Regions from separate parts of the Romboutsia sp. genome, predicted to be linked through region 2. Evidence: riboswitches for the same ligand, from Rfam matches in the RefSeq annotation. Region 2 holds a riboswitch; each other region holds the start of a gene.
The links. A riboswitch is a leader RNA that binds a small molecule or an ion and turns the genes downstream of it on or off. The one in region 2 is predicted to bind glycine.

Region 1 (11,358 bases), on a different contig from region 2:
GAGATTTCTTAAAATAGTGCATAGCATAAACTAAATTAAGCTACCTTTCTCCTATTGATTACAGGAGAAAGGTAGCTTAGTTTTTTTATAAAAAATTTATTTTTGTATGATTTTTTAATTGTATATATTATTCTTCCATCATAGAAATAAGTTTCTTTCTTAGTGTTAATAATATCAATCCACATACTATAACAGCTGCTGCTATAGTACCGAATACTTGGATATGTCCAAGTTTTTCAACGTAAGAAGCTATATATCCACCAATTATATTAGCAAAGAAACTAGCCATTAGCCAAACTCCCATAAGTAAAGATGCTAATTTAGGAGGTGCCATTTTACTTACCATTGAAAGTCCTACTGGAGATAAACAAAGCTCACCAAGTGTGTGTAAGAAGTAAGTTCCAACAAGCCATATCATACTTGCTTTTACAGTTACGTCATTTCCAGCATCTCCTCTTTGTAAACCAGCTCCAACCATTAATAAGAAACCAAGACCAAGAAGAATCATACCAAAAGCCATTTTTACAGGTGTTGGTAAATCTCCACGCTTTGAATTAGCTAATTTTGTCCATACCATTGACATAATTGGTGCAAGTATAACTATTAATACTGGGTTTAATGATTGGAACCAAGATACAGGTATTTCTGTTCCAAATGCATTTCTATTTATAAAATCTTGAGTATATATTGTAAGTGAACTTCCTGCTTGTTCAAACCCTGCCCAGAATACTACTACGAAAGCTGCTAATATGAATATAACTGCAGTTCTTTCTTTTTCTTTCTTAGTAAGAGGTGCATTTGAAACTTCACTATTTTTATCATTAGTTTTTTGTTGTGAAACTGGGTATTTACCTATGTCACCAAGATATTTATTTGATAAAGCATTAAATAATATTTGTCCTACTATCATACCTATAGCAGCTGCTAAGAAACCATATTTAAATCCATAATGCATTATCACATCACCTTGTTTTTGTGCAAAAATACCTTCTGCTAAAGTACCACATACAAGTGGAGCTAAGAATGCACCTAAGTTAATTCCCATATAGAATATTGTGAATGCACCATCTCTTCTTTTATCTCCATCTGCATATAATTTACCAACTAATGTTGATATATTTGGTTTAAAGAAACCGTTACCAATTATAAGTAAGAATAAGCCTAAATATAAGAACGTTTTACTTTGGCCTGCAAATAATGTAAGTTGACCAAGAGCCATTGTTATACCACCGATAGTTACCGCTTTTCGTTGTCCTAAATATCTATCAGAAAGCCATCCTCCTATTAGTGGAGTGAAATAAACAAAGCCTGTAAAATAACCATAAAGAAGTGTTGCACTTTGTGCACTAAATCCTAGACCACCTTTTATTAATTCTGTAGTTAAATACATAACTAATAAAGCTCTCATCCCATAATAACTAAATCTTTCCCACATTTCTGTGAAGAATAGTAAATACAACCCAGGCGGATGTTTAACTTTTGTATCATTCGATTTCGTTGTTTGCATAATATTGCCCCCTTATTAAATTTTGATTTTCGAATTATTTTTAACTTTTTTAATTTAATGATTTCTAAAACATTTTAACATGCATTTGTCTGAATTACAAGTAATTTTAAAAAGATACTGAAAATTACAATAAGTAAGAAAAAAATATCGAATGATAAAATAAAATTGAAATCTAGCAAACTAATTAATATATATGGAAAACAATAAGGATTATATTGTCTAATTTTTATAATAAAAACCCTAGAAAGCCAATATATAGGTTTTCTAGGGTTAGTGTACATAGATAGAAACATTACTCCTATCTATTTTCAGATTTGTCTAGTAGTTTTTGTAGCTTGCTAGCTTGCATACCTGATTCTTCAGCAAATTGTTTAAATAGACTACTAACTTCATTATTATCTACTTTTTTAGAAAATGTTTCATAATCACGTACATTTTCTTGGGCATCGAGAAGTTTTTTCACAATTACATCTCTAGTATTTAAATTCATTTGAAATACCTCCATATTGTTAATATTATTTTGTTTCTTAATAAATAATTTCTTGAATTCTGTATAGATAAGCGCTATATCCAGTTCTAGCAATTGTTTTATCTGCAAGTGCTTATACAGTATTAGTACCTTTTCTTATTGATTCATGATTTCCAAACGATTGTAATATCTATTCAGCTATATGTATATTAAATGTTTATTACATACTTATTTTAATCTTTTTTTAAAAAAATATTCTCAAAGAATTTTAATATATAAATAATAGAAATACTAAATATGATTATAATCACATATGTACCTTTATTTAATTTGTATGACTAAATAAGAAATATAAATGCTAAAAACGGAAGTATTTTAAAATACATGATTGTAATACGTTGTTAGATTTGCAAACTGTAATACTCATTTTATGCACTAGGAGTTACTATAATTCAAATTGTATCTGCGATTATACTAAGAATGGTTCTTTTATAGGTTATGATTAAGCAAGTATATATTTCTTTGATAAATGGAAACAATAATAAAAAAATGTATAATTGCCTAGTCTTTAAGATTTATAAATAAAAGGAGAAGATATAAATGAATGAATTAATAAAAAATATAGAAAAAGCAAAACCTGTAGATTTTGAAAATTTAGTAGTTGCAAAAGAAGGTCAAATAGAATCAGTTACATTAGCTCAAAAAAAAGGTGTTGGAATCACTGCATTTGCATTTGGGAAAGGTGAAGGGGTAGGTCCACATGCAGCTAAAGGAGATGCTCTTATATACATAACTGATGGTGTTGCTACAGTAAAAATTGGAGATGAGACTATGGAGGCTGTCAAAGGGCAGATGGTAGTTATGCCAGCTAATATTCCTCATCAAGTAACAGCTAAAGAAAATATGTCAATGCTTCTGGTAGTAGTTAAGGAGGACTAATATGAAATATCTTAAAAATATTAAGCCTTATGAACCAATACATATAAATGAAATAGTAAGTCATAGGGGAAACCAAATAGCTAGTAAAGCTTTAATAAATAATGAGAATGTAGAAATAAGATTTTTCTCTCTTGCAAAGGGAGAAAGTATAGATAAAGAATACTATGAAATGGAAACCTTATTTATAATGATTGAAGGAAGTATTAAAATTGTATATAAAGAAAATGATGAAGTAATTATAAAAACAGGTGATATAATTGCACTAGAATCAGATATAGACTATGGATTAGAAGTTCTAGACAATTCTAAAATGTATAACATACTAGTAAAATAGACGAAGGCTGTACTTAATATAAGTGCAGCTTAATTAATTTAAACTAAGAATTTACTAATATCATCATTTGAATAGTTTCGCTAGGGGATAATTTTATAAATAAAATTTACCTTGTGAGATATTTTTTCAAGCTTTTATGAAAGGAGGCAAGAATCAAAAACAAGTGTGATATGATTTGTAAGTATTAGAATACTTGAAGTTTGCATTAATGAAATTATAGTCAATATGGTATATATAGACTTAATAAAATAGGGCTTACTATGATAAAGTAAGCCCTTGTTGCGTATTTTAAGAAAAGTACGTCATAACCATATAATTAGTACTAAAAAAGCATTTTTGCAAGTTATGCTTATAATAAGAGAATTGAAATTTAAAAATATTTTCACATATCATTTATAGTAAGGAAACTCATTACAGATTATTCAAATTAGTAATAACTTTTTCACCTGATAAATTTATGTTTTTAACATCTGAGTAGATTTTATACATGCTTATTACTATTAATCTTTCAGCATCACTACTTAGTGAATTAAAGATTTCTTTTGCTTTATCATCAAAATTATTGTCAGTAATATTTGTTTTAAAATTCATTGCTATTGATTTTACAAAAGCAGCATTATTATCTACATAATTACTTGTTTTGAATAAAAAGCTTACATCAGTAATAAAATTACTTTGTTCACTTAATAGATTTTCAATATCATTACATTTTAATTCTTTATTATTATAATTGATTCTTCTCCAATAATAATTATCAGCAAGTAGCATAATCTCTAACTTATTTTTATCTATGTTATCCTTCTCTAATTCATTTAAAATACTTTGATTTAAATCTATATATTTTAATATAGTATTTTTAGTATCATCTTTTAACTTATAAGGGAAGAAAACATTCATTATTATTGCTGTAACAATTACACCTATTAAACTAAACAGCACTCTATATTCAGTCAACATAAAAACTGCATTATTTGGATACATTATTTGAATACCTAATATAGCGTTAAATGTTATAAATATACATCTCGTATTATAAGGTACTATAACTGTTGAAGCATACGCAGATATAAGTAATAAAATTATCATCCAAACTATATTACCATTTATGAATAAGTTTATTATATTAAATAAAATAGCTCCTATAATAGTGCCTATTATCCTATCTTTAGCTCTTTCCTTGTTAAATTCAGCATTTGGGAATAACACTATTACTATTGTATATATAGCCCATTGTCCTTGATAGATATGAAAATAATTTACTATAAAAACAGATAAAGAAATTAATATGGATGCTTTTATTGCTAAATTAAATCTTAATGAATTCATTTTAAAATTATTTTTAAGTCCATACATATTTTCTTTAATTAATTTTAATAATTTAATTCTTTCATTTATATAAACAGATTTAATATTATCCATATCTTCTATAGATTTATAAATTTCTTCTATTGAAGCTTTTAAACTATAATAATTATACTTGTCTATATCATTTGCTATTTTATCTGTTTCTAGGTTATGATGATACTTTTTTAAGTTATCTTTTAAATTTTCTAAACTATCTTCATTTAATATATATAATTTTATGTCTTCAAATATTTTTTTTATATTTTCTAGAAGAATTATGTTGCTTTCTTTTTTCTTTACAATAGGAAGATTTGTATTAATTTTTTTTAATAAAACTATTATTATATCTTTTATATAAATACTGTCTAATTCCTTTTTAGAATTGAACATTCTTTCATATATCTTGAGTTCTATATTTTTCAATCTAATATTTAGAGATTTATTTTTATCATTTATTTCTTCATCAGCTAAAATCAAATCTATTTCTTCTTTTATTGAATCTATAACACTTATAATTTCTTTATTTACAACAGCATTAAAGTTATACTTAGATAAAGTATAATATAATAGCATTATTACTATTCCTGAGAATGCAAGAGCAACTAACCTCATAGGCATATCATTCAACGGAACTGGGGAATATACTAACATTAAATATGTTATGATAAATCCAATACTTTTTGAGGCCTTAGCATCATAACTAAATAAATAGTAAATAATGAAACTTATAAAAAATGTAAGAATTAATCCTAAAAAGGAATTTAGAATTGCCATATATGCAAAAACTCCTATAAGGACATTTATTATAGCAAGTAATAGAGTGGTAGTTGCTATATTAGCAGTATAATCTTCTCCAAACATAGTTGTCGCTATAATAACTGCTCCTACTCCAACTACCAAGTTGTTTCTTCCAAATATACAAAATATCAAAACAGCTGCTAAAGCTATTAAAAATATTTTCATCCTAATTAAAGTTAAATTATTTTTTGTATTACTTTTCATATTACATCACACCTTTGCAGTTATTTTTTATTACTTCGTATAATTATAAATTTTATTTAGAAAAATAATAAAGAATTAATTTTCATAAAAAATCCTTCTTTGATAAATACGATGTAGAAACATGAACTTTAGTTCATATTTTATTTTAATATTTCAAATAAAGAAAGTCAACTAAAACTGAAATTTAGTTCATATTTATTGATTAATATATTAGATAAATATATAATTATAATAATAATGTGTAGGAATAGGTGATTATATGCAACAAAACATAAGAGAGCCCAAACAAAAAAGGGCTATAGAAAAAAAAGAAAGTCTTATAAATGCAGCTTTTCAGTTATTTAATGAAAAAGGTTTTTATAATACGAATTCAAAGGAAATTGCAAAAAAAGCAGGAGTATCAACGGGATTATTTTATAATTATTTTAATGATAAAAGTAATATTTTTTTAGAAATATTAAATAGAATATCTGAGAAAAAATATCTAGAATTAGAAAAAATCTTAGAAAAACTATCTAAAGAAAATGATAAAAGACAAATATTAAAAAATTTTTTTATTGAAAATATAGAACTCTTATCTGAGTTGGCTTTTATTTATAAAGATATAGAAACAATAAAAAAAGAATATGAAGAAATAGGAGAATATAATGATAAAAAGAAACAACGTGTAAAAGATTTAATTATGAATTTTTTTGATGAAATTAATAATAAAGAAAATATAAAAAATCTAGATATAAAATGTGAAATAATACTAACAACCATAGATGCAAATTATATTTTAATATCAAAATTAGAAAATAAAGATGATAAGATGAAATTCATAGATGAGATGGTATGCCTAATATATGATTATATGTTTTAAACTTTTCATAAGTTATTTCACAAAAATATTCTAACAAAAAATAAACATAGAATATAATGATATTAGAATTTAAACATTCAAAAGGGGAGAAAAGAGTATGATAAAATCAAAACAATATGTAGCGGTGTTTCAAGCAATTCTTGCAGCTGCATTGTTTGGAATAAGTTCACCAGTATCTAAGTTTTTACTAGAAAAAATACCTCCTATGATTATGGCGGCTCTACTATATCTTGGAGCAGGTATTGGTATGTTACTTATGAGTTTGATAAAAAACTCAACGGGAGCCAAACATAAAGAAGCTAGAATTGGAATAAAAGAGCTTCCATTTACTGTAGGGATGATAGTCTTAGATATTGCTGCACCAATATTTTTGATGATTGGGTTAAGCAAGACCACAGCTTCAAATGCTTCGTTATTGAATAACTTTGAGATTGTGGCTACATCTCTTATTGCTTTATTAATCTTTAAAGAATCAATTGGCAAAAGGCTATGGATAGCAATTTTCTTTATTACTGCTTCAAGTATTATTTTATCAGTAGCAGACTTTAGTAGTTTTTCATTTTCAATAGGTTCAATATTTGTTTTGCTAGCCTGTATGTGTTGGGGATTTGAAAACAATTGTACAAGAATGATGTCTTTAAAAGACCCTATGCAAATAGTAGTTATTAAAGGATTAGGATCTGGAGTAGGGTCGCTTATGATAGCATTTTTAACTAAAGAATATGCAAGTGATATAGGGTATATATTTATAGCCTTGATTCTAGGTTTCTTTGCTTATGGGTTAAGTATATTCTTTTATATAACTGCACAGAGAGAATTAGGAGCAGCAAGAACTAGTGCGTATTATGCTGTTGCACCTTTTATTGGTGTAGGACTATCCCTTTTAATGTACAATGAAACAGTAACATGGAATTTTGTTATTGCAGTTATTCTAATGATTTTTGGTGCGTATTATGCTGCTGTAGAAAAACATAAACATAATCATATTCATGAAATTATTCAGCATGAGCATAGACATAATCATAATGATGGTCATCACAATCATACTCATAAGGATTTTAAAAATAAAGAACATAGTCATGAACATAGCCATGAGTCAATAGAACACACTCATAACCATACTCCAGATATGCATCATTCTCACTCACATTAATCTAGAAAAAATCATCAAAAAGTATCTTACTAAATATTTTAATAAATCATACTATAAAGAGAACCTAGTGTGTAATCACACACTAGGTATTTTGAGCATTCTATAGATTTGTGTGAATATAATTTTCTTTCTTAGATGTTAAATAATCCATATAAACATTAGTTTCAGAAACAACCACAGGCATAAGGTAAAGCAGAGCAATCAAGTTAGGAATAGCCATAAGACCATTTACAATATCTGCAATTATCCAAACTACTTCTAATTTTAAAAATGATCCAAGCAATACCATAAAAACAAAAATAATTCTATAACCATTTATACCTTTAGTACCAAATAAAAACTCAAAACATCTTTCACCATAATAACTCCACCCTAGTATAGTAGTAAAAGCAAACAAACTTAAACTAAGTGTTAAAAATAAAGGCCCAATACCAGGAAGTACACTTTCAAAAGCACTTTGAGTCATAAGAGCACCATTTAAATTTCCATGCCAAACACCTGACAATATAAGTGAAAAACCAGTAAGAGAACAAATAATTAAACTATCTATAAAAGTACCAGTCATAGAAATAAGACCTTGTTCAGCCGGCCACTCAGTCTTAGCAGCAGCAGCAGCAATAGGTGCACTACCAAGTCCTGATTCATTAGAAAATACACCACGAGCGATACCATTTCGAATAGCCATAGAAACACTAGCACCTACAAATCCACCAAAGGCAGAAGTAGGAGTAAAAGCACTTTTTATTATCAACATAAAAGTAGATGGTATTTTATCAAATGAACTTACAAGAATTAATAAGCACATCAATATATAAATAACAGACATAAAAGGAACTACTGTAGTTGAAACTTTAGATATATTTTTAAGTCCTCCAAATACAATTAAAGCAACAAGTAAGGCTAAAATAATTCCAGTTATTCTAGGGTCAACTCCAAAACTTCCATTAAGAGAATCAGTTATAGAATTAACTTGAGTGAAAGTACCAATACCTAAAAGTGCAACTAACACACCACTTACAGCAAAGAAAATTGCAAGAGGTTTGTACTTATTACCCATACCATTTACGATATAATACATGGGCCCACCAGATACTTGTCCGTTTTTGTCTTTAGTTCTATATTTTATAGCAAGTACACCTTCAGCATATTTAGTAGCCATACCAAAGAATGCAGCAATCCATAGCCAAAATAATGCACCAGGACCTCCAACTTTTATAGCAGTAGCAACACCAACTATATTTCCAGTACCAATAGTAGCAGCAAGAGCTGTACATAAAGCACCGAAGCTAGAAATATCACCACTACCACTGTTTTCAGCTTTAAAAATTAGCTTTAGAGCAGTAGGAAGCTTAGTAATTTGTAAAAATCCAAGCTTAAAAGAAAATAAGATACCAGTACCAACTAATAGTACAAGTAAAGGTGGACCCCATATGAAAGAGTTCATTTGGTTTAAAACATCAATTAAATTCATAAAAATACACTCCTTAATATTTTTCGCTCACGATTTAAATTTGATAAAATACAAAATTTATATATTTTAACATCAAAGAGCGAAGTGAATTTTATGCCCTAGTAAATCAATAGAGTAAAATGAATTAATTGACAGGTAGATTAAAAAAAGCTAAATCTAGCATAGATTTAGCTCTGGATAAACGACATACTATAAAAAGGTACTCAAAAAAAGTACTAAGTATAGTATATAATCCCTGTCCTTTTGCCTGAGAGATTGAGCGTAATTGCCTTGCCCCTTCGGCGCCCATAATGGGTCTCTCCAGAGTTCCCTAAGCTTTACAGTCCTACTTTTTATAAAAGTACCTGAGAGTGTAACTCCTTCGGTGTGCCAAATTTAGCAACTCTTCTATAAAGCTTCAAGCGGGTATTGATTTGTTGTTAGCATTATTTATAATGATAATATAGAATATTGCGACAAATGTCAATGGAATATTTTAATTAGATATATTGTAAACTACCAATAAACAATTTATCATACAAAAAACTATAACACTAATAAAATATCTGGAGAATTTAGTAGTATTAAATAATTGTACAGCTAGAAAAATTAAATCAAACATTTGAAGTAAATGAAGAATATGTAAATGTAGCATTGAAGAAAATTATGATACTATAGAAGAGTATCTGTATAAGGAATTTAATCTTACAGAAGAATATATAAAATAGATTAGAAATAATTATTTAGAATAAAGGTGATTTTTGTGACGGTAAATATAACTCCAAGACAATTAAACATAATAAAGACATTGTCAGGTAATAGTAATGCAGTAAGTAGCATAGCTTTAAGTCAAGAAATAGGATGCTCAACAAAAACAATTCAAAGTGAAATAAAAGAGATAAATAAAGTTCTTAAAAATAGTAAAATAATGCCTGTAAGAGGTGTTGGATACAAAATAGAAGGAAACTTAGATGAATTGAATTTAAATACTAATATCTATAATGATATAGATCGAGTTATGTATATTATAAAAACAATGCTAAACTTAAGCACAACAAATGAAAATGCTATTAGATTAGACGATTTAGCAGACTCTATGTATGTAAGTGTATCTACTGTAAAAAATGATTTAAAAGAAGTTAAAAAAATATTAGGCAAATATAATATAAAAATAGCTACAAAGCACAAACAAGGAATAATTATATTAGGTGAAGAGAAAGATATTATAAAATGTATAGTAAGTTTGTATAATAAAAAAGATAATGAATTAAATATAAATGATTTTTTAACACAATATGTAAAAAATAATATATTTACTATAAATAAGATATTATTAGACTGTTTAGATGATGAAAAGTTAATTATAACTGATATAGAATTTAAAAATATCTTAAATAATATATTAATATCATTAAGCCGAAATATAGATCAAGATGTATATATATATAATTGCGATAAAGATAAATCTATTTATATAAATAAAAATAAAGAAGAATATTGTTTACAACAAGAAAAAAAGTATATAAAAAAATATATATTAAATTATAAAAGCAAAAAAGAATATATAATAAACAATAATGAAAATAAAGATATAATAATAAGTTCTATAAGACAATTTGTACAGGATTTAAAAATAGCAACATCTATAGATATTAGTAATGATAAAATATTTGAAGAATGCTTATATAATCATATAAATAATCTATATAAAAGACTCAAGTTAGACATAAATCAGTACACAATAGTTGTAAATGATATAAAAATAAAATACCCATTTGCCTTTGAGTTAGCCAAAATTGCTAAAAAAACAATAGAAAAATATTTAAATATAGAAATAAGTGAAGATGAAATTGCAAACATAGCCCTTCATGTTGGTGGGGCTTTAGAGAGAGCTTCACAAAACGATGAAAAAAAGGTACTAAAAACTATAATAGTTTGTACCTCAGGTATAGGTACATCAATGCTTATAAAATCAAAATTAGAAAATATATTTAAAGAAAAATTAGAAATTATTAAAATAATACCATCATACTTAGTAGATTATATAAATGCTATAGACGTTGATTTTGTAATATCAACAGTTCCATTAAGCTTAGAAGATATACCAGTAATAAATGTATCGCCAATGCTTACTAAAAAAGAAATAAAAATGATTGAAAAGTATATAGAAACTGAAAAAGTATATATAGATCTACAAATTAAAAATTTATTACAGCAAGACTTATTTTTTATAGATATTGATATGAATAGTAAAGAAGAAGTGATAAATTATATGTGCGATAAACTGTTAGAAAAGAA
Region 2 (11,358 bases):
ACTAATCCTCCTAATAATATAAAATATAAGACAAATATAATTATATCAATATATGCAGAGTTTATAAACTAAAATAAAAAATTACTCTGATTATGTATTTAATAACCTAAATGTGATACCTGTTATTTGAGAGTAGATATTGAATTTATAATATATGGTATAATATGGAATGTAACTTGAGATATGGAGTAATTATTTGTAGATAGTTAATTATAATTGCATAAGATATCTCATAGTTGGTATATATAATAATATAGCTAAATAACATAAGGAGAGATCGATATGAAATTTTCAGAATTCAAATATGAAAGACCAAATTATGAAGAAAATAAAAAGGAAATTGGAAATTTAGTGCAAAAGATAAATACATCATCTAATTACAAGGAACAAAGAGAAAATATAAATGAGCTTAATGAAAGAAGAAACAATATACAAACTATGCAGACTATATGTTCAATAAGACATAGCATAGATACTGAAGATGAATTTTATGAAAAAGAAAAAAGATATTGGGATGAATATTCACCCCTATACGAAGAGATAAACTCAGAGTTCTATAAATCAGTAGTAGAGTCTAAGTTTAAGCAAGAAATAGAAAAAGATTTTGGACAACAGTTTGTAAAAATATCGCAGTATTCTTTAAAGTCTTTTTCCAAAGAGATAATAAAAGAATTACAAGAAGAAAATAAACTTTGCTCGCAATATAGTAAATTACTAGCATCTGCAAAAATAAACTTTGAGGATGAAGAAAGAAATTTATCTGGATTAGGTAAATTTATGCAATCTAAAGATAGAGATATGAGAATAAAAGCATCGAAAGCTTATTACAATTTTTTTGAAGAAAATGAAGAAAAATTTGATGATATATTTGATAAGTTAGTAAAATTAAGAGCAAAAATGGCTACAAAACTTAATTTCAATAACTTTGTAGAACTAGGTTATATAAGAATGATGAGAACTGATTATAATTCTGAGATGGTTAAAAACTTCAGAAAACAAGTTCTTAAGTATATAGTTCCTGTTGCAAGTGATCTTTACAAAAGACAAGAAAAAAGATTAGGGATAGAAAAGTTAGTATATGTAGATGAAAACTTCGAATTTTTAAGTGGTAACGCAACTCCTAAAGGAGACCCTGAGTATATAATTGAAAATGGGAAAAAAATGTACTCAGAGTTATCAAAAGAAACAAAAGAATTCTTTGAATTTATGCTAGAAAATGAACTTATGGATTTAGTAACTAAAAAAGGAAAAGCAGCAGGTGGGTATTGTACTTATATACCTAATTATCAAGCACCGTTTATATTCTCAAACTTTAATCAAACATCAGATGATATAGATGTATTAACTCATGAAGCTGGGCATGCTTTCCAATTATATATGTCTACATGGATCGATATGCCAGAAATAAATTTCCCAACTTATGAAAGTTGTGAGATTCATTCTATGAGTATGGAATTTATAACTTGGCCATGGATGGATTTATTCTTTAAAAAAGATACTGAAAAATATAAATTTACTCATTTGTCTTCAGCAATTAAATTTATTCCATATGGAATATTAGTAGACGAATTCCAACATGATATATATGAAAATCCAACTATGAGTAAGGAAGAAAGAAAAAAAGTATGGAGAGATTTAGAGAAAAAATATCTTCCTCATAAAGACTATGAGGGATGTGAGTTCCTAGAAAATGGAGGTTGGTGGTTTAAACAAGGCCACATATTTAAAAATCCATTTTATTATATTGACTATACTCTAGCTCAAATATGTGCGCTACAGTTTTGGAAAAAGATGAGGGAAAATAAAGAACAAGGTTGGAATAGTTATTTAGATATATGTAGGGTTGGTGGAACTAAATCTTTCTTAGAAATTGTTAATATAGGTAATCTAAAATCTCCATTTGAAGATGGATGTGTAGACAATGTTATAGATGCTATTAAAGAATGGTTAGATCAAGTGGATGATAGTAACCTATAAAAATACAAATATATACAAAAAAGTGAATTTTATATAAAAATAACTCGAAAAATGATACAAAATTTTCTGAAAAATATATTGAAAAATAAATAGAAAGTTTATATACTTAACTTAGATGATATAGATAATACTTATAGGAAGAAATATTATAATTAAAAAATAGATATCCGAATGAAGGGCATGGGAGACAACTTTTAAATATAAAAGTGACCGAAGGGACAAACTTAATTTATTAATCCAAATTAAATTAAGTGAAATTCTCAGGTAAAAATACTATGCCTAGACGGACCTCTGAAGAGTATATTAACAGAGAGAACAAATTGGGGTTTGTTTTCTCTGTTTTTAATTTGCAAAAAAAATAGAATTTTGAAAGCGAGAGGGATTCATGATAATAATCACTAATAACCCAATTGTTAAACAAGAAATTACAAATAAAGAAATTTTGCATAAAGATATTACATACATAGAAATATTAAAAGAATGTAGAGACCTAATACATAAGGGCTATGAGCTTTTATCACACCCACTTTACGGAAGCGTAAAACCTAATGAAACGCCATATCGAAGTATAATAATGAAAAAAGGAAAAAATCTAGATACAAATTCACTAATATTGATAGAAGAAGCGATAGCCACTTGTAGTAAATTTCAAAAAAATAAAATAACTCCAAATTGGACAGAAAAAGTTACAGATGATTTTAAAGTTATAGACTTTGATATATTAAATAATACATTACAAAGAATTCAATATATATAACAATATCTTACTTCGTTGTTAAAGAAATAACAAAGAGTGATATGATTTGGTTTCTCAAACATGGAATTTTAAAATTCCTTTAATTGAAATATAAAAGGGGGTAGTTCAATGGAAAATTTATATGATTTAATCATAATAGGTTCAGGACCAGCAGGTCTTTCTGCAGGACTTTATGGTGCAAGAGCAAAGCTTAAAACACTTATATTGGAAAAAGGAAAAACTGGTGGACAGATAGTTACTACACATGATGTAGCAAATTATCCAGGTTCTGTAGAAGATGCAAGTGGACCAAAGTTAATAGCTAGGATGGTTGAACAATGCAAAAGCTTTGGGGCTGAAATGATTAAAGACAACATAGTTGAAGCTAATATAGATGGTAAGATAAAAGTACTAAAAGGCGAAAAAGGTGAATATAAAGGCAAAGTTGTTATCATAGCAACGGGAGCAACTCCAAGAAAATTAGGAGCTCCAGGAGAAAAAGAACTTACTGGAAAAGGTGTATCTTATTGTGCAACATGTGATGGAGATTTCTTCACAGACTTAGAAGTATTTGCAGTTGGTGGAGGAAATAGTGCAGTTGAAGAAGGTATGTTTTTAACTAAGTTTGCTAGAAAAGTAACGATAGTTCATAGAAGAGATGAGTTATCATGTGCTAAATCAATAGCAGATAAAGCTAAAGGAAATTCAAATATAGAATTTATGTTTAATACATCTATAAAGGAACTACATGGTGATGGAATACTAGAAAAAGTTGTATTTGAAAATACTGTAACAGGTGAGTTAACAGAATATGAAGCAGATGAAGAGGATGGAACAATGGGAGTATTTGTATTTGTTGGTCTTGATCCTCAAACAAGCTTATTTAAAGGTAAAATAAATATGGATAAAAGAGGATATATAATAACAGATGAAGAGATGAGAACTAATGTAGAAGGAGTATTTGCAGCAGGAGATTGCAGAGTTAAGACTTTAAGACAAGTGGTAACAGCTACAAGTGATGGTGCAATAGCTACAATAGTGGCTGAAAAATATATTGATAATAAATTAGAACACTTAGAAGAAGCAAAAGTATAAAAATATGTTTTGCTTTAAAATAAGATATTAAAATATGAAGGGGGATTTAAAATATGGTAGTTTTAGATAAAAATATTTTTGAAGAAGAAGTTTTAAAACAAGAAGGTATAGTAGTTGTAGATTTCTGGAGTGAAGGGTGTGAGCCTTGTAAAGCATTACTTCCAGAGGTTGAAGAGTTAGCTAACCAATATGGTGATAACTTCAAGTTTTGTAAATTAGATACTACAAAGGCTAGAAGATTAGCTATAAAAGAGAAAGTATTAGGTCTTCCAACTATAGCTATATACAAAGATGGTGCAAAAATAGATGAAGTTACAAAAGATGATGCTACAAAATCTAATATAGAAGAAATGATTAAAAAATACCTTTAATATTGCTATAAATTTGAGAAAATCTCAAATCTATATATATAAGTTTAGTTAAATAGCTTAATCAATAGACTTAATCAATAGACATAGATACTATTTGAGGTTTAAGAGTAAATATACATAACTTAATTAGTATTTTAAATTATATGATTAAGCTATTTACAAACTTAAAGATTACTAAATTCTTAATAAGTAAAAAATTGGGGGGTGCAAGTATGCGTCTTGAATTAGGAAAAATTTTCATAAAAGACATTCAGTTTGCTGACGTTACTGAGGTAAGAGATGGAGTTTTATACGTAAATAAAGAAGAGATGCTTGAAGCAATTGGTGGAGATGAGCACATAAAATCTATAGATATAGATTTAGTTCGTCCAGGTGAAAGTGTAAGAATAACACCAGTAAAAGATGTTATAGAGCCAAGAGTTAAAGTTGAAGGTAGGGGAGGAATATTCCCAGGAATAATATCAAAAGTTGATACTGTAGGAGAAGGAAGAACTCATGCACTTTCTGGTTGTGCAGTTGTAACTACAGGAAAAATAGTTGGTTTCCAAGAAGGTATAATAGATATGACTGGTCCTGGAGCTGATTATTGTCCATTCTCTACACTTAATAATGTAGTAGTCATAGCAGAACCTGTAGATGGATTAAAGCAACATAACCATGAAAAAGCTGTTAGAATGATAGGATTTAAAGCTGCAGCATATTTAGGAGAAGCAGGAAGAAATGTAACTCCTGATGAAATAAAAACTTATGAAACTAAGCCATTATTAGAGTCAATAGCAGAGTATCCTAATCTTCCAAAAGTAGGATATGTATATATGCTTCAAACTCAAGGATTACTTCATGATACATATGTATACGGAGTAGATGCAAAACAAATAGTTCCAACTATGCTTTACCCAACAGAACTTATGGATGGAGCAATTGTAAGTGGTAACTGTGTTTCTGCATGTGATAAAAATCCATCTTATGTTCATATAAATAACTCTGTAGTAGAAGATTTATATGCACAACATGGAAAAGAAATAAACTTTGTAGGTGTAATTATAACTAATGAAAACGTATACCTTGCAGATAAAGAAAGATCATCTAACTGGACTGCTAAGTTATGTAAGTATTTAGGATTAGATGCAGTTATAATATCTCAAGAAGGATTTGGAAATCCAGATACAGATCTTATAATGAACTGTAAAAAAATAGAGAATGAAGATATAAAAACTGTTATAGTAACAGATGAATATGCAGGACGTGATGGAGGTTCTCAATCACTTGCAGATGCAGATGTATTAGCAAATGCAGTTGTAACAGGTGGAAATGCTAATGAATTAATAGTACTTCCTAAGATGGATAAAATAATAGGTCATATAGAAGTAGTAGATTTTATAGCTGGTGGATTTGCTGGAAGTTTAAGAGAAGATGGAAGCATAGAAGCTGAAATACAAGTTATAACTGGAGCTACTAATGAAACAGGATTTGGAAAATTATCTACAGTAACTTATTAATATATAAATAAGTTAGGTAGTACGTATAAATTAAAGGGGGATAACTATGAGCATACTTGCGAATAAAAAGGTCCTTATAATAGGTGACCGTGATGGTATACCAGGACCTGCGATAGAAGAGTGTATAAAAGGTATAGAGGGAGCAGAAGTAATATTTTCTTCAACAGAATGTTTTGTCTGAACGGCTGCAGGGGCTATGGACTTAGAAAACCAAAAGAGAGTTAAAGAAGCTTGTGAAAAACACGGAGCAGACAATCTTGTGGTTTTATTAGGTGCATCTGAAGCCGAAGCTGCGGGGCTTGCAGCTGAGACAGTAACTGCTGGTGATCCAACTTTCGCTGGACCACTTGCTGGAGTTGAATTAGGACTTAGAGTATATCATGTTGTAGAAGAAGAAATGAAAGCGGAATTTGATGCTGCTGTTTACGATGAACAAATAAGTATGATGGAAATGGTACTTGAAGTTGATGAAATAGTAGAAGAAATGTCTAGTGTTAGAGAACAATTCTGTAAGTTTAATGATTAATTAAACAAAAAAGGGGTGAAATATATGGAAAAACTAAGAGTAGTTCATTATATAAATCAGTTCTTCGCTGGAATTGGGGGGGAAGAAAAAGCTGATACTAAGCCACATGTGGCAGAAAATTTACCTCCAATAAGTGTTCAACTTAACAAGTTATTAGGGGATAACATGGAAATAGTTGGTACAGTAGTATGTGGAGATACTTATTTCAATGAAAATTTAGAAAGTGCAAGTGATGAAGTATTAGGAATGATAAAAGGCTTTGATCCTCAATTTTTCATAGCAGGTCCAGCTTTCAATGCTGGTAGATATGGAGTTGCAGCAGGTGCAATAACTAAGGTAGTACAAGAAAACTTAAATATACCTGTTCTTACTGGAATGTACATAGAAAACCCAGGTGCAGACATGTTCAAAAAAGATGTTTATATAGTAGAAACATCGGATTCTGCTGCGGGTATGAGAAAAGCTCTTCCTAAGATGGTTAAATTTGCACAAAAGTTAGCTAAAGGAGAAAAAATATGTTCACCTAAAGAAGAAGGATACATAGAAAGAGGTATTAGAGTAAATTTCTTCCATGAAGAAAAAGGATCTAAAAGAGCTGTTGATATGCTCCTTAAAAAAATTAAAGGTGAGGAATTTGTTACTGAATATCCAATGCCAGTATTTGATAGAGTTGATCCAAGTCCTGCACTTAAAAATTTAGCTAATGCAAAAATAGCAGTAGTTACTTCAGGAGGAATAGTTCCAAAAGGAAATCCTGATAGAATAGAATCTTCTTCAGCTTCTAAGTATGGAGAATATTCATTAGTAGGATTTGATGACTTAACTGAAGAAACTCATGAAACTGCACATGGTGGATATGACCCAGTGTATGCTAACTTAGATGCAGATAGAGTTTTACCAGTTGATGTATTAAGAGATATGGTAAGAGAAGGTATAATAAAAGAGTTACATGAAACATTTTATGCAACTACTGGAAATGGAACTTCAGTTGCAAATGCAAAAAAATATGCTAATGAAATAGGAAATAAATTAAAAGAAGCTAATGTAGATGCTATTATATTAACTTCTACGTGAGGTACTTGTACTCGTTGCGGTGCAACGATGGTAAAAGAAATAGAAAGAGTTACTGAAGTGCCTGTGGTTCATATGTGTACAGTAGTTCCTATATCATTAACAGTTGGAGCAAACAGAATAGTTCCAACTATAGCAATACCTCATCCACTTGGAAATCCTGCGCTTGATCCTACTGAGGAAAAAGCATTAAGAAGGGGATTGGTGGAAAAAGCTTTAATAGCTTTAACTACAGAAGTAGAGGATCAAACAGTATTTGAAAAAGTAGATACTAGTGCACTTAAACCTAAATCTATGGCTTAAATTATATAGTATTAATTAAATATATAAAAAACAAATAGATGGACTTTTGGTCCATCTATTTGTGAAAATACATAATATTAACCAGCACCTCTTTAAGACTATGGTGTTGGATATATCTAAAAATTTATTGGGGGTGCGTTTATGAGTTATCCAGTATTAAAAGGTGCAAGTTATGTACTTGTTCATACTCCAGATATGATAGTACAAAATGGGAGTACTTGTAATGTTGAAAGAGCTACAAATCCAGATTCAGATTTTTTAAAAGAAATAAGTAATAATCTAAGAAGTTATAAAGATGTAATTAACTACATGCCAAATCAAGTTTACATAGGAAACAATAGACCAGAAGAATTAAAAAATTTAGCTATGCCTTGGTGCAATGCAAAAATAGAAGGAAATAGAACTGGAAAATTAGGGGAGATAATGCCTCAAGATGAATTTTTTGCTTTAATGCAAATGTGTGATGCTTTTGATTTAGTAAAATTAAGTGAAGAGTTTGCAAGCAGTGTAAAAACTAAAATTGAAAATAACTACCCTGAATTATCTCCATTTGTAGGTAAACTAAAGGGTAATAATATAGAAGAAGGTTTAGAATTAATAAATACCCATATAGCAGAAGGATTGTATCATGAAGGAAAATTTGTTGGGTATATAAAAAGGGCTCATGATGTAGATGTTAACTTAAATGCACATACTATCCTTGAAAATTTAGTAGTTAAGGCATCTGGAGTGTTATCATGTGTTCATTTATTAAGAAGTAGTAAAATAAATTCATTAGACATAGATTATGTTATAGAATGTTCAGAAGAAGCTTGTGGAGATATAAATCAAAGAGGTGGAGGAAATTTTGCTAAATCTATAGCAGAAATAGCAGGTTTTAACAATGCTACAGGTGCAGATACTAGAGGATTCTGTGCAGCTCCAACTCATGCATTAATTCAAGCTGCAGCGCTTGTAAAATCAGGTATATATAAAAATGTAGTAGTAGTTGCAGGTGGCGCTAGTGCAAAACTTGGAATGAATGCCAAAGACCATATTAAAAAAGGTCTTCCAGTTTTAGAAGATGTAGTAGGTGGATTTGCTGTGCTTGTATCTGAAAATGATGGAATTAATCCAATAATTAGAACTGATTTAGTAGGAAAACATACTGTTGGAACAGGTTCTTCTCCTCAAGCAGTTATGACAGCTCTTATAACTTCAGGACTAGATAGAGCGAATTTAAAAATAACTGATGTAGATGTATTCTCTGTTGAAATGCAAAATCCAGATATAACAAAACCAGCAGGAGCAGGAGATGTACCAGAAGCTAATTATAAAATGATAGGTGCATTAGCTGTTAAGCGTGGAGATATGGAAAAGAAAGACTTAAAAGATTTCGTAGCTAATAAAGGATTACCAGGATGGGCTCCAACTCAAGGTCATATACCATCAGGAGTTCCTTATATAGGATTTGCAATAGATGATTTAAGCACTGGGGATAAAAATAGAGCTATGATAGTTGGAAAGGGAAGCTTATTCTTAGGAAGAATGACTAACTTATTTGATGGAGTATCATTTGTAGTAGAAAGAAACAATGGAATAACTGAAGAAACTAATGGAGTATCTAAGGAAGAGATAAAGAAAATAATAGCGAAGTCTCTTAAAAAATTAGCATTAGATATGATAGAAGAATAGGGGGAACAATATTATGGCTAAAAAGATAATAGGTGAAACTCTCCTAGAAATCGCTAATGCAATAGAAAGCGGAGAATTTGGAAAGAAAATAAAAATAGGATTAACTACACTCGGAAGTGAGCATGGAGTAGATAATTTAGTAGACGGAGCGCATTTAGCAAAGTCTAATTTATTTGATATAGTTCTTATAGGGCCTAAGGGAGATACTGATCTTGAGGTTGTTGAAGTAAACTGTGAAAAAGAAATGCATACAAAAATGGAAGAATTATTAGATAGTGGATATATAGATGCATGCGTAACGATGCATTATAATTTTCCAATAGGGGTATCTACAGTTGGTAGAGTAATAACACCAGGCAAAGGAAAAGAAATGATATTAGCCACTACAACAGGAACTAGTGCAACTAATAGAATAGAAGCAATGGTTAGAAATGCTATATATGGAGTTGCTACTGCTAAAAGTATAGGAATAAGAAATCCTAAAATTGGTATACTTAATGTTGATGGAGCTAGACAAGTTGAAAAATGTTTAAAAGAATTAAAAGATAATGGATATGACATAGAGTTTGCAGAATCTATAAGAGCAGATGGTGGATGTGTTATGAGAGGTAATGATTTATTAGCAGGTGCACCAGATGTTATGGTTACGGATACTTTAAGTGGAAACATATTTATGAAGGTATTTTCTTCTTTCACCACAGGTGGAGAATATGAAGCTAGTGGATATGGGTATGGGCCTGGAGTAGGGCAAGATTACGATAGAAAGATACTTATATTATCAAGAGCCTCAGGAACTCCAGTAGTTGCAAATGCCCTAAAATATGCTTATGATGTAGCAAAAGGAAATGTAAGTGAAGTTGCTAAGAGTGAATTTATGAGTGCTAGGAGTTCTAAATTTGAGGATATAATAACTACTGTTACTAAGAAAGAAGTTAAAACTAGTGGAGAAGTTAAAATGCCCCGAAAGCAAGTAGTTACTACTCAAATATCTGGTATAGATATAATGGATTTAGAAGAAGCAGTTAAAGAATTATGGAAAAATGGAATATATGCAGAAAGTGGAATGGGATGTACAGGACCTATAGTATTAGTTAATGATGCTAATGGAGAAGTGGCTGTTGAAACTCTTATAAAAGCTGGATATACTGCTAAGTAAATAGATATAAATATAAAGAGGTATAAAATCAATTGATTTCATGCCTCTTTATAGTATTTTAAGATATACAATTTTAAAACATATATTTAACTCTTATATATTATTATACAATTCGATGTTATGATAATATATAAGAGTTAAATATAATATGATTTTATAGCTGAGTATATGGAGGGGTTAAAATTGAACGAATTATTTGATTTGTTTAAAGCATTTTGTAGAATAGGTGGGTTAACCTTTGGTGGAGGATATGCAATGCTTCCTATGTTACAAAAAGAAGTAGTTGAAGAAAAAGAATGGGCAACGAGCGAAGAATTGTTAGACTATTATGCTGTTAGTCAAGCAACACCGGGGATAATAGCAGTCAATACTGCTACCTTAGTAGGGTATAAAGTAAGAGGTTCAATAGGAGCCTTTTTTGCAACACTTGGAGTCGTGTTTCCTTCATTTATAATAATAATGGCTATAGCAACATTTTTACAAAACCTTTCTAAATATGCAGTAGTGCAACATGCATTTTCAGGAATAAGAGTAGCTGTCGGAGTTCTAATATTAAATGCAGTTATAACTTTATTTAAAACATCAATAGTAGATAAAATTGGAATTATGATTTTTATTGTAACGTTTGTGTTAGGAGCATTTTTTGATATTTCACCTATATATATAGTTATAGCAGCATGTATATTAGGGCTTATAATAACATATAGGAGAGAAAAATCATGATTACATATATACAACTATTTTTTGAGTTTGCAAAGATTGGACTATTTTCTATTGGTGGAGGCTTAGCAACATTACCTTTTTTATATGATATTGCAGAAAAGTATCCATGGTTTGATAAGGCTATGCTTGCAGATATGATAGCAGTATCTCAATCAACACCAGGGCCTATAGGTATAAATATGGCAACTTACGCAGGATTTGAAGCTAAAGGAATATTAGGATCTCTT
Region 3 (11,358 bases), on a different contig from region 2:
TTTTGTTGGGATGTTGGAATTGGACAGATAATTGCATTTTTACTTTAACTAAATTGTAATTAATTTATCAAATAGCCTATAAATAGGCCATTTATTATGTTCAATAAAACATTAAATTATAAATATATTTTATAGGGGGGATAGATAAATGGAGAGTGTTAAACCACTGATAGGTATATCATGGAGCAATTTAATAATATGTATTTTAGTTATAATTGCGGTTTATTACCTAGGTGTAAAAATCATAAAAAATATATTCAAAAAATAATTAATTAAGTATCTTTACAAAAATAAACTCTAGAAATAGAATTCATTTACAATCCAAGTTGAATATACTGTACTATATAAATAAGATAGTAAAAAATAGTATTTTAAGGGTGGAGTTTGATGGAAAATAAAAAATATAAAAATTGGTTGAAGATAATAATAGGTTTAGCAGTAATTAGTATAGTTATAGCAGTAGCGTATATTTATAGTAATCATTTAGATAGTGAAATATCAGGTATAAAAATGGAAGATAAATTAGAAGTAAGTATTCCTAAGTATTTAGATTTTGAAGAAATAAAGACTAATGATTCTTTGATAGAAAAAGATAGTAAGCACAAATATTCTCAGGTCAAAGTTAAAAACATATCAGATGAAACTATATATGATATATCCATAGACCTTAAACAACAAGCTACTAATGAAAGTGATACCTATATCGTTCCATCATATAACATATATATACTAAAGCCTGGAGAAACAGCTTTGTTAAGTACACAGCATGAAAATACAAAAGATGATAATATGCTTAGAGTTGCGAGCTACCATTATACGGACACTCAAGGAAATTCATTTACAGTAAATAGAGAATCTGTTTTTAATCCTTCTCAACCAAAGAATACCCCTAAAGGGATACTTACAGTTGATGCAGACGAGACCTTTCAATGTAAAAAAATCACAGATGAAATAAGAAGGATAGATATCAAGGATACTAGAATTATAAAAAAGGATGAGGCGCAATATTTAGAGGTTGATGTTGAAAATGTATCTGATAAAAATATACAAAGTGGAAATATAAATTTTGTAGAATCTTATAATGGTAATATCATAGGAAATTTAATCGGGGATACAGGTGAATTGAAGCCTAATCAAATCAAAACAGTGAGAGTTGATTATAAAAATGATGTAGAAATTAAACTTATAGGATATGACTATGAAATATATGACAGTGAAAGTAAAGTTACTTATCTATATGATGTATTTTTAGAGGAAGGACTATATAGAACTTATGACTATAAAGATTTAACTGATTCAAACAATAAAAATGTGATTATAAGTATTTCAAATTTGATTGTAATTTTTATATTTTGGATAATTAAAATTATAGTTGAAAAATTAAAAGAAAAGGGTGTTTCTGAAAACAATGAAGCTTATATAAAGCGTGCCAAATATTTAAATATATTAAAAATTGCAATCTTTATATTGTATACAATATGTATGTTAATATACATTGAATTTTTCATTTAATATATAATTAATAAAATGGTTTTGCAAGGAGGATGAGATGTATTTTATGAGGAAAGAATTGAAAAATAAGTTGAAAATTTTCTTATTAAGGCTTATTAGTATAATCTTCGTTCCAATATTCTCTTTAATACCTAATGATAAAAAAAATCTTATAGTAGATTCATTTCCAAATGAATTTTCAAAAATATTAGCGATAATAATTTTTGTAATATTTATTACCTCATGGTTTATAGCTATTTCTAAAATAATTTATGGAATAGAACAAGAAAAATAAGTAAATTAATAATAGTATATTTATAGATGAAAAATAAAATAAGGGATAACTATTAATGAATAGATTTGCGAGACAAAAAAGCATAGATGAATTATTAAAATCTAAAAAAGAAAATATCATAAAAAAGAGTTAGAAACAAAAGAATGATAGAATTTTTCGGAGGAAATGCCAATTATAGATAATAAATTCATAGTAAAAGTAAATTACAGAATATGTTAGATATAAAAGAAAAAAGATGGGTAAGATGCCCATCTTAAAGTGTATAACATTCTTACTTTGGGGAAAGTAGAATATAGACTAAAAAGTTAACATTTTTAGTCAAAATAGAAATAAAAAAGTCAGAAGACCAAAAAGTCTTCTGACTATATACAGATATTTTCAAATATCTAAATTTCTATTAAATATGTACTTCTTAATATTAAGTATAGGATACAGTAATATATAAGTCAACAAAAAAATTATAAAAAATAACATATCATATCTAAAGATAAAAGTGTTCTCGGCTATTAAATAAAAATTTTTATAAAGTACTTTAATATCTCATAGCGCATTAATTTCCTATACTTGTATCAAGAAGTGAACAAACTTCTAAAAAATTTAAAGGGGGAATTCAAATGGCAGTAGTAGTAACTAAAAATCCATCTGGATTAAAAATGAGATTTGATTGTGGAAAGGATGAAGTGACAGGTAAAACTATAACAAGTAGCAAAACTTACTCACAGGTAAGACCTGACGCCACAGATCAAGAAGTATTTGATGTAGGATCGGCAATAGCATCACTTCAAATAAATACCTTGTTAGAAGTAGCAAAAATTGATAATTCAACATTATCACTATAAAAATCAGATTTAATAATAGCACCAACTATATATATGTAACATACGTTTAGCTACATCCATTGCTTTAAATTAAAATTATAAGGGGGTAACATTTATGGAAATGAAGAAAAGATTATTAATGAATTTCAAAACTATAGGTGATAAAAAGATAGCTATATCAGTAGATTCACCTAAAGAGGATTTAACAGAGACACAGATAAAATCAGTTATGAATCTTATACTTTCAAAGAATATATTTGAACCTGGTGGTGAAGGTTTCGCTGCTTTAGTGGATGCAAAGATTGTTCAAACTGATACTACTGAATATGACTTAGCACTATAATCATAAGATATGGATTCTAATATACAAACTCTAATAGCTAATGTAGGTTTTCCTATAGCCATATCAATGTATTTATTGATAAGAATAGAAGGTAAACTTTCAGTTCTTACTGATAGTATTAATGAATTATCTAAAAACATCTTAAATATGAAGTAATCTAGAGGGGGTGCGTAGCACTCCCTTAAATTATTTACCATATAATTCTTCATTATTTATTTATTATAAAAACATCAAAATTAAAAACTTCTATTTCATTAAAGTCTATCATTAATTCATAATTACCATTTTTATCTATTGTATTAGTTGAAATTATATTTTATTCTAGCGTTTTAGTATCGTTGTATATATATTCCTCTGTAGAATTATCTTTTGACATTATTGTAATAGGGTAATTTGTATCAGTTTCTATTTTCAAATATTGACCTTCTTTTAAATCAATATTTTACAAGTTAATAAAGTAATCTTAAGAATACAGTTTTTAGAATAAATAATGATGAATCGTATCATAAATAGAGGAGGTCATTACTTAGATAGAGTCAATAAAGCTAAAGCTTGATAACTATTAATTTCAATGATATACTTACCTAAGTAACTATTACCTAGGTAAACAATTGGAGGTGAAATGAAAATGAATCTATACGGTCATAAAGTAAATCAACTAGCTCGATATTTTAATAAAAAGTTAAATGAAAAAATTTCTCCTCTTGGATTATATACTTCACAATGTGGAATTGTAACATACTTATATGAAAAAAAGCAGTGTACACAAGTTGAATTAAGTAAGTACCTATGTGTAGAGCCGCCAACGATTACTAGGACATTAACTAGGATGGAAAAAATGGGATGGGTAGTACGTCAAGAAGGAAAGGATAAACGTGAAAGATATCTAACATTAACTGAAAAAGCTTATGAGATGTTTCCAAAGTTTCATGAAGCTTTTAGTAATGTGGAAACAAATGCTCTAAAAGATATTACTAAAGAAGAAATAGATATTTTTAATAACATTTTAGAAAAGATGATGACAAACTTAGAAAGAGGATAATGTATATGGAAGAAAAGAATTATGAAATAATAGATAATACAGTAGGAATGAATTTTATCTATATTATTAGAGTTTTAGTATTTATATTAGGAATATTTGTTTTGGCTTTAGGAGTAGCAACTGTTATTACAGCAAGACTAGGAGTAGCAACATGGGATGTTTTGCATATTGGACTAGCTAACTTGACTGGTTTATCTTTAGGTACTTGGGTTCAAATCGTAGGGGTTGTTATGGTTTTAATGACATGTTTTTTTGAAAAAAAGAGACCCGCTATTGGGAGTGTATTAAATATACTATTAGTTGGCTTTTTCCTTAATAGTATTTTAGATTTAAACATAATACCATCTTTTAAAGGATTAACATCACAAATTATATTGTTAATAGTAGGTATTGTACTTATGGGAATTGGTTCAGGAATGTATGTGGCATCTAAAGTAGGGGCTGGACCTAGAGATGGTATGACTTTATTCATAGCCAAAAGATTTTCGATTTCTGTTAGACTATCTAGAACCTTACTTGAAATAATGGCATTAACAACTGGATGGTTAATTGGTGGTCCTGTTTCCATTGGTACATTTATTTCAATACCTTTAATTGGACCTGTTATGCAGGCTTCATTGAAATTTTGGACAATACAATTAAATAAACTATCTAACTTATATTATTATAAAAAAGCCCTTCTATAAAACTAACAGAATCTGAAATAAGAGTGAATTTCGAACAAAGATGGTATAAAATAGATTAATATATTTACCCATTGTTCAAAAAAATATTACTTTTTACATACAAAAAAACTACAGTTGGGGTACTGTAGTTTTAAACCTAAATGGGGGAGGTAGGTTGTATTTTTATATCCGCATCATATTTTTATTATTGGCCTTTTTTTAAAAAATATACATCCATTTTAAGAAATATACACACAACAATAAGTTTACTTAACTCTGATTGTTATATATAACTACTTTGTTTCCACCAGTTCGCTTGGCTTCATACAACAACTTTGAAGTACATTATCAAAAACTGTAGTGTTTTCAAATTCTCAGAACTTATCAAAGTAAAAACATAGTAAATTCAATATATTCAGCTATTGAATGTTAAGAATTGGGATTTAGTTTGCACCTGTAACAGCTACACTAACATTGCCTCAATATCTAACTTTAATCCAAGTTTAATATCATTCACAAGATTTTCTATATCTTTTTGGGTAGTATCAAATGACGTTACAAATCTTATTGACCCATCATTTTCATCTATTGTATAAAACTCATATTTATTTTCAATATGTTTTATAATATTTTTAGGTATTTTCATAAATATCATATTCGATTGAACAGGATAAATAATTTCTATTTCTTTTATATCTTTTAGTTCATTATTTAATAACATAGCCATGTCATTAGCTTGTTTAGCATTTTTATAATATAAATCATTTTCTAGGTATTCTAAAAATTGAGCCGATATATATCTCATTTTCGAAATTAATTGCATACCTTGTTTTCTTATATATTTAAGATCTTTACTTATATTAGGATTTAAAATAACTATGGCTTCACCAAACATAAGCCCATTTTTAGTTCCTCCAAAGGATAATATATCTACTCCTGCTTCAGTTATCATTTCTTTAAAATTAGTATTAAGAGAGACAGCTGCATTTGAAATTCTAGATCCATCTACATGTAAATATAAGTCATTTTCACGTGCAAACTTTGATATTTCTTTTATTTCTTCTACCGTATATACTGTTCCAAATTCACTACATTGACTTATAGAAATCATTTTTGGTTGGGTTCTATGAAAATTCCCCTTAAGTATAAGCATTTTTTTTATATCATCTACAGATATTTTTCCATTTACATTAGGTACTTGTAATAATTTTGAACCAGTAAATCTTTCTACAGCTCCACATTCATCACCATTTATATGAGCACTGTCTGTACATATAATACTTTCATAAGGTCTTAAAGCAGCACTTAACGCAATAATATTAGCTGCTGTTCCGTTTAATACAAAGTATACCTCTGTATTTTGTCCAAATAGTTCTTTAAACTTCAATTCAGCTTTTTTTGTATATGCATCATTACCGTAAGGAAAAACATGTCCTTCATTTGCTTTTACCATAGCCTCCAAAATATTATGGTGCACACCTGAGTTATTATCACTTAAAAACATCTTCATAAAAACATCTCCTTATTGTTATATTAGATTTAATTTAATTTATCTCTATTTTTATAAGGATATAAAAAACAAATATAAATTTTGTTTTTTAATAATAAAAGCCAAATCAATATGATCTGGCCTCTAGTTAGAAATATATCATCAATTTTGATATATATTAGAAATATATCATTAACTATGATATATCTTTGAAATATATCATAGGCTTTGATATATCCCCTGTCCTTTTACCTGAGAGTTTGGTTGATTAAAAATTGTATTTAACCAACTTTGCCCCTTCGGTGCTCTAAATAGAGTCTCTCCAGAGGTTCGTCCAGTAATAGTTTTAATCCTACTACCTTCATCCGAGTATATTAAATTATAAATTGTATTATATGCCATTATTATTTATTTGTAAAGTTAATTTCATTTTTTTTCATAACATTCTAAATCTTTCATAAATATAACGATTTCCTTAGATACGAAAAAAAGATATATAACTATCATTTATATATCATCTCATACATTAACTGTGCAGGATCAAGAATAGGAATATCGGTATATTTTTTCAATTCATTATATAAATAAGGAAAGTGAGTACATCCCAAGATAACTACATCGACTTTTATAGAATTATAAAATTCCATCACATTTCTTAATGCAAATTTTTCAACTATTTTTTTAGCCGATATGCCTTTTTCTATATCTATAACTAAAGGAAGTATTCCTATTCCAATAACATTACAATCAGAATTTACACTTTGTACAACTTTTTCAATACCTGCGCAACTTTTATTGTTAGCTGTTAGTACACCAATATTTTTAAAGTTGTAAGCAATTTTTTTATAAACGCTAAGTGGAGTAATAATTCTTATATCTTCTTCGATAGACAGTTTATCCATATCAACTGCAGCACTTAGAGAATTACAATATATTATTATTGTATCAATACTTTCAGATTTTATTTTTCTTATTATCTTTCTAATTTCATCCGCAAGTTCAAAAGGAGATAATATTTGAAATTTTGATTGTTCTTGAGGACATGAAGATACGCAATATCCACGTGCATTAATCCCTTTTGATATTAAAAAATCTACCCCCATTTGAGTATCTACAGGAGTTCCTGCAATAACGCCAACTTTAACACAATTCATACATATCACCTCCTATGATTTGTAGCATATTTTTCGGATTTAATTATTATATTGTTCTATATTTTCAGTCCAATTCCTTCTGGTTGTAAATATAAAACGAGCAATAGTTTTAGCACTATTGCCCTCTTTTTATATTTTTAAATAATTATTTTATTTCTTTTTCAAAAACAATTTGATAACAATATGCTGTTGAATATGGTGATATACCAGTATTTTCACATACTGGAATAATAACTTGATTTAATCTCCATCCATTTTTTGCTTCTTCTTGAACAATATCTTTACATTCCTCAAAAGTGTCACCAGTTTTAACTTTAAATCCTTTCTTTAATCGCACCTCTATAAATTTATACTCATACATATAACTTCCACAAAACAATAAACTTAGTTAATAGTTAATAGTTAATAGTTAATAGTTAATAGTTAATAGTTAATAGTTAATAGTTAATAGTTAAAATTCAAAGATAAATAATTCTTCAATCGGAGTATTTAACTCCTTTGAAATCCTAACAGCTAATTCAAGTGAAGGATTGTATTTTGCATTCTCTAATACAAAATTAGGTTTAGACAAATGGCTTAAATACTGCGAATTAATGATATTAGGATTATCTATAAGACAATGTGCAGAAGAAGTTGGTGTAGATGTTAAAACATCTTTTTATATGCGTCATAGAATTTTGGATGTTATCAATTTATCACTTAAAAACGATACTGTAGAAGGCGCTGTAGAGGTTGACGAAGTTTTTGTTCGTCGTTCGTACAAAGGGAATCATTGCAAAAGCACTACTTTTAAGATGCCTAGAGAACCTAGAAAAAGAGGTAAAAGCAAAAAGGATAAGAAGAAAAGAGGAATTTTTAACGACCAACTGTGCATTGAAACTGGAATTGACCGTAATTGAGCTAACTTAAAATAAGGAATTACACTTCAATTTAATGAAACTATTTTGTAATTGGAAAATAATTTAATATTATGTATAATATAATCAAAGTACGCAATTGTTAACATAATATGAAGTAAAGACTAAATAAATTTATAGATAAAGAAATTATGGATAGCTCATCAGTATATACTCTAGGTATATCTATAATTATAGCAGGATATTTAATTAAGAATAGCATGAGAAATAGATTAACTTATTTCAACAGATGTCAAGTAGATAAAGATGAAACGTGCATTTATAGGGGGGAACTTATGGATAAAAAAATTGTAGGAATAATAGTTAAAAATGATTATGATGATATACTCTACCATGAAAATAACTTTTTTATAAAAATAGAAATTGATAAAAAAGATGATTTAAGGTTTACACTAGAAGATAAGCTTAGTGAAATGCTAGATAAAAAAGCATTTAGAATAGATAAGGTCTCTAAAAAATTTCCTACGCTTGATTTATCAAGCACAGGCAATAATACTGAAAATATTGTTATGTACATAGTTAAGGTTTATATGTATAGTGATAATTCAAAGTTTTTGACTAAAGAAGATATTCTAGATAATCTATCTACACCTTTGGACAAAGACTATTATGTAAAATACATTATAAGATATGATAAGTATCGCTACCTAGCAGAATTATATGTGGGTATGCTTATTTATCTATTTTGGACCATAGCTACACTTGTTTTTCCTGCTGAAATTAGATCTAAATTTTTACTCGATACTTTATTTTATAACTTTTGGTTTGCTATTATCATATACATAGCACTTCCAGTATTTATTTTATATAAATTTATTGTACCTAGTATTGTAAATAATTTAGTAAAGTATGATATCAGTGAAAAAACTATTAAGATAAGTAGATGGATATATGGTATAGCCATTCTTGTATTTTATTTTGCTTTTTTAAAAGACATATGGAGTAAATAATACTTAAAGTATGCTTAAAAATATTGACCGAAATCTTCACAATTTTAATATATTACGAACAATTTATAGTAAATTAGATAGATAACCACATCTTAGGTTTCAATACATTGAAAATACTAAGGTATGGTTATTTTTATGCTCTAATTATCACGAAGTAAGCTAACATAGCCTAACTTTACAGTTGTGACATTTTTATTTTTATATAGTATTTTAAAGGTCGAAAGAGGTGTCATTACTTATGTTCAAAAATGTTCGAAAAAGAATTTCTTTTCTTATACATATTCAAAAGAGCAGAACTATATCTAAAAGGATTTAGACTTATATCAAAACTTTTTATGAAATTGCAAATACCTTTTCACTTACACTTGGAAGGTTAAAATTTAAAAGAAAAATGAAATAAGAATAGGAAATTTTGTTCATATTTTTTATACTACACAAGTTAATATTCATATCTTAATTATCAAATATGTTATATATATATTCTGCATTCTCTTGGCTGAATGGAGCAATATTTAATTCATAAAATTATCTTTAATAAATCCACTAAATATATATTTTTTTTGGACAAAATAATTACTAATACTCAATAATGGATCCTAAAACAACAAGTTAATATCATTAAATAATGGAGGAATTGATTTATGAATAATAAAGAGAAAAATTCAATAAAAATATATTTCTTGTGTGTAGCTTGTATATTAGCTGCTATTGCATCATTTACTATGAATAATACTTATATGGGAGCAAAAATAAATTTAGCACCAATAGAAAAACAGAAATTAGTACCAAAAGTTGAAGTCCCTGTTAATTTAAAAATAGAAGAAAATTCTCAGAAAAGTGTTGATGGGGGGCATTCTCCATGGAGACTAGACCCTGTTTTTGTAGCTCAAGTTTTTGTAAGTCTAAAAATTTCTCCTGAAGGTATCAAGGGAGATTATCCTATTAAGTATGAAGAGTTAAAAGTAATTAAAGAAAATGAAAAAGAGGCAGTGATAGAAGTAACTGCGAGTAAGACTCCTATAAAAAGAGTATATTTAAAACGACTTATAAGGCAAGATGATACAGGAATATGGACTGTAGTTGGGTATGATACAAACTTATAGTAGTGAAACATTTTAAAATTAATAGTAAGTGTCTTATGCTCTACATTAATTAGGCAATAAAAAAAGACTGTTTCCGTTACAGTCTTTATCAAAAGGGGATATGGGATTATAAATATTATTTATGGGGGATAATATTTATATTTTTAATATTCAAAGGGGATTGAAGAATATTAATTTTATTTTAAAATTAAGTCAACGCCTAATGCTTATCATTTTATGTCATTTATTGTTGTCTATGTATACAATATACCAGCATTCTACATATAAGTCTATAATATAAAAAAAGTTTTACATAAAATTTATATTTTATTTTATTTTTTTTATAAATTTTGTATTACAAGTATTAATTTATATTATATTAAAATGTATTTTAAAATATCAATTAAATTATAGTGTAAAATTAGAGTGCGCTTTATTTTTATACATAATAAAAGTACATAGTTTTTATATTTATCCTAATATGGTGTTTTGTTTATACAGGTATATTATTAGTTGGAATGCTTATTGCAGATTTAATTCTTAAATACAAGAAAGAATCGACGATATAACCTTCTTATATTAAGAAACAAAACCAGTAATTTTAAATTGCTGGTTTTTATTTAACTAATTACATACTACACTTTTTTATTAATTGCAATTATTAAGCTTGAGCAACGGATATAGTTTGTAGGTAGTTAGCAAAAATTGTACGTATTAGTAAAATAAAATTACAGTGAAATAAAATGGAAAATGCATCTATACGTAGAATATATATATATTCTGAATATTGTAAATGTTAGGGTTTTAAAAGATTTAATCAAGGGGGAATATTATATGTCAGCAACAAAAAAGTCTAAAATTTCATTTCCAACGGCATACACAGTAATACTAATAGTAATGTTACTAGTATTAGGTCTTACGTATGTAATACCTTCAGGTAAATATGCGAAGTTGCAGTATGATGAAGACGCGAATGTATTCAAAATGGAATCACCAACAGGTGAAATATCTGACAAAGAAGCAACACAAAAAACATTAGATGAACTTGGAGTAAAAACTGACTTAAGTAAATTTACAGATGGTTCTATAAGTAAACCAGTAGCAATACCAGG

Region 1: it holds a riboswitch for glycine, as region 2 does, so the genes downstream of both, AC11VW_RS01540 (alanine/glycine:cation symporter family protein) here and AC11VW_RS08190 (GrdX family protein) in region 2, are expected to answer to the same signal.
Region 3: it holds a riboswitch for glycine, as region 2 does, so the genes downstream of both, AC11VW_RS11880 (threonine aldolase family protein) here and AC11VW_RS08190 (GrdX family protein) in region 2, are expected to answer to the same signal.

What each region holds. Positions count from the first base shown of each region.
Region 1 covers NZ_JBXKIW010000015.1:2,556-13,913, reverse strand. Annotated here, with positions in the region: gene AC11VW_RS01575 (peptide MFS transporter) at 128-1,507, opposite strand; gene AC11VW_RS01570 (hypothetical protein) at 1,806-2,090, opposite strand; gene AC11VW_RS01565 (cupin domain-containing protein) at 2,577-2,915, shown strand; gene AC11VW_RS01560 (cupin domain-containing protein) at 2,917-3,249, shown strand; gene AC11VW_RS01555 (FUSC family protein) at 3,661-5,595, opposite strand; gene AC11VW_RS01550 (TetR/AcrR family transcriptional regulator) at 5,855-6,457, shown strand; gene AC11VW_RS01545 (DMT family transporter) at 6,555-7,610, shown strand; gene AC11VW_RS01540 (alanine/glycine:cation symporter family protein) at 7,711-9,081, opposite strand; glycine riboswitch at 9,307-9,395, opposite strand; gene AC11VW_RS01535 (BglG family transcription antiterminator) at 9,824-11,358, shown strand, end outside.
Region 2 covers NZ_JBXKIW010000051.1:19,318-30,675, reverse strand. Annotated here, with positions in the region: gene AC11VW_RS08195 (M3 family oligoendopeptidase) at 283-1,977, shown strand; glycine riboswitch at 2,149-2,263, shown strand; gene AC11VW_RS08190 (GrdX family protein) at 2,363-2,734, shown strand; gene trxB (thioredoxin-disulfide reductase) at 2,843-3,808, shown strand; gene trxA (thioredoxin TrxA) at 3,862-4,179, shown strand; gene AC11VW_RS08175 (glycine/sarcosine/betaine reductase component B subunit) at 4,392-5,678, shown strand; gene grdA (glycine/sarcosine/betaine reductase complex selenoprotein A) at 5,725-6,204, shown strand; gene grdB (glycine reductase complex selenoprotein B) at 6,229-7,578, shown strand; gene grdC (glycine/sarcosine/betaine reductase complex component C subunit beta) at 7,720-9,252, shown strand; gene grdD (glycine/sarcosine/betaine reductase complex component C subunit alpha) at 9,266-10,408, shown strand; gene AC11VW_RS08150 (chromate transporter) at 10,592-11,131, shown strand; gene AC11VW_RS08145 (chromate transporter) at 11,128-11,358, shown strand, end outside.
Region 3 covers NZ_JBXKIW010000074.1:99,534-110,891, forward strand. Annotated here, with positions in the region: gene AC11VW_RS11840 (hypothetical protein) at 1-48, shown strand, start outside; gene AC11VW_RS11845 (hypothetical protein) at 388-1,512, shown strand; gene AC11VW_RS11850 (hypothetical protein) at 1,550-1,786, shown strand; gene AC11VW_RS11855 (DUF1659 domain-containing protein) at 2,401-2,625, shown strand; gene AC11VW_RS11860 (DUF2922 domain-containing protein) at 2,720-2,947, shown strand; gene AC11VW_RS11865 (YvrJ family protein) at 2,957-3,103, shown strand; gene AC11VW_RS11870 (MarR family winged helix-turn-helix transcriptional regulator) at 3,570-3,989, shown strand; gene AC11VW_RS11875 (YczE/YyaS/YitT family protein) at 3,995-4,675, shown strand; gene AC11VW_RS11880 (threonine aldolase family protein) at 5,118-6,164, opposite strand; glycine riboswitch at 6,374-6,479, opposite strand; gene AC11VW_RS11885 (aspartate/glutamate racemase family protein) at 6,647-7,297, opposite strand; gene AC11VW_RS11890 (DUF4177 domain-containing protein) at 7,443-7,658, opposite strand; partial or broken gene AC11VW_RS11895 (IS1595 family transposase) at 7,840-8,190, shown strand; gene AC11VW_RS11900 (hypothetical protein) at 8,490-9,164, shown strand; gene AC11VW_RS11905 (hypothetical protein) at 9,806-10,267, shown strand; gene AC11VW_RS11910 (YfcC family protein) at 11,081-11,358, shown strand, end outside.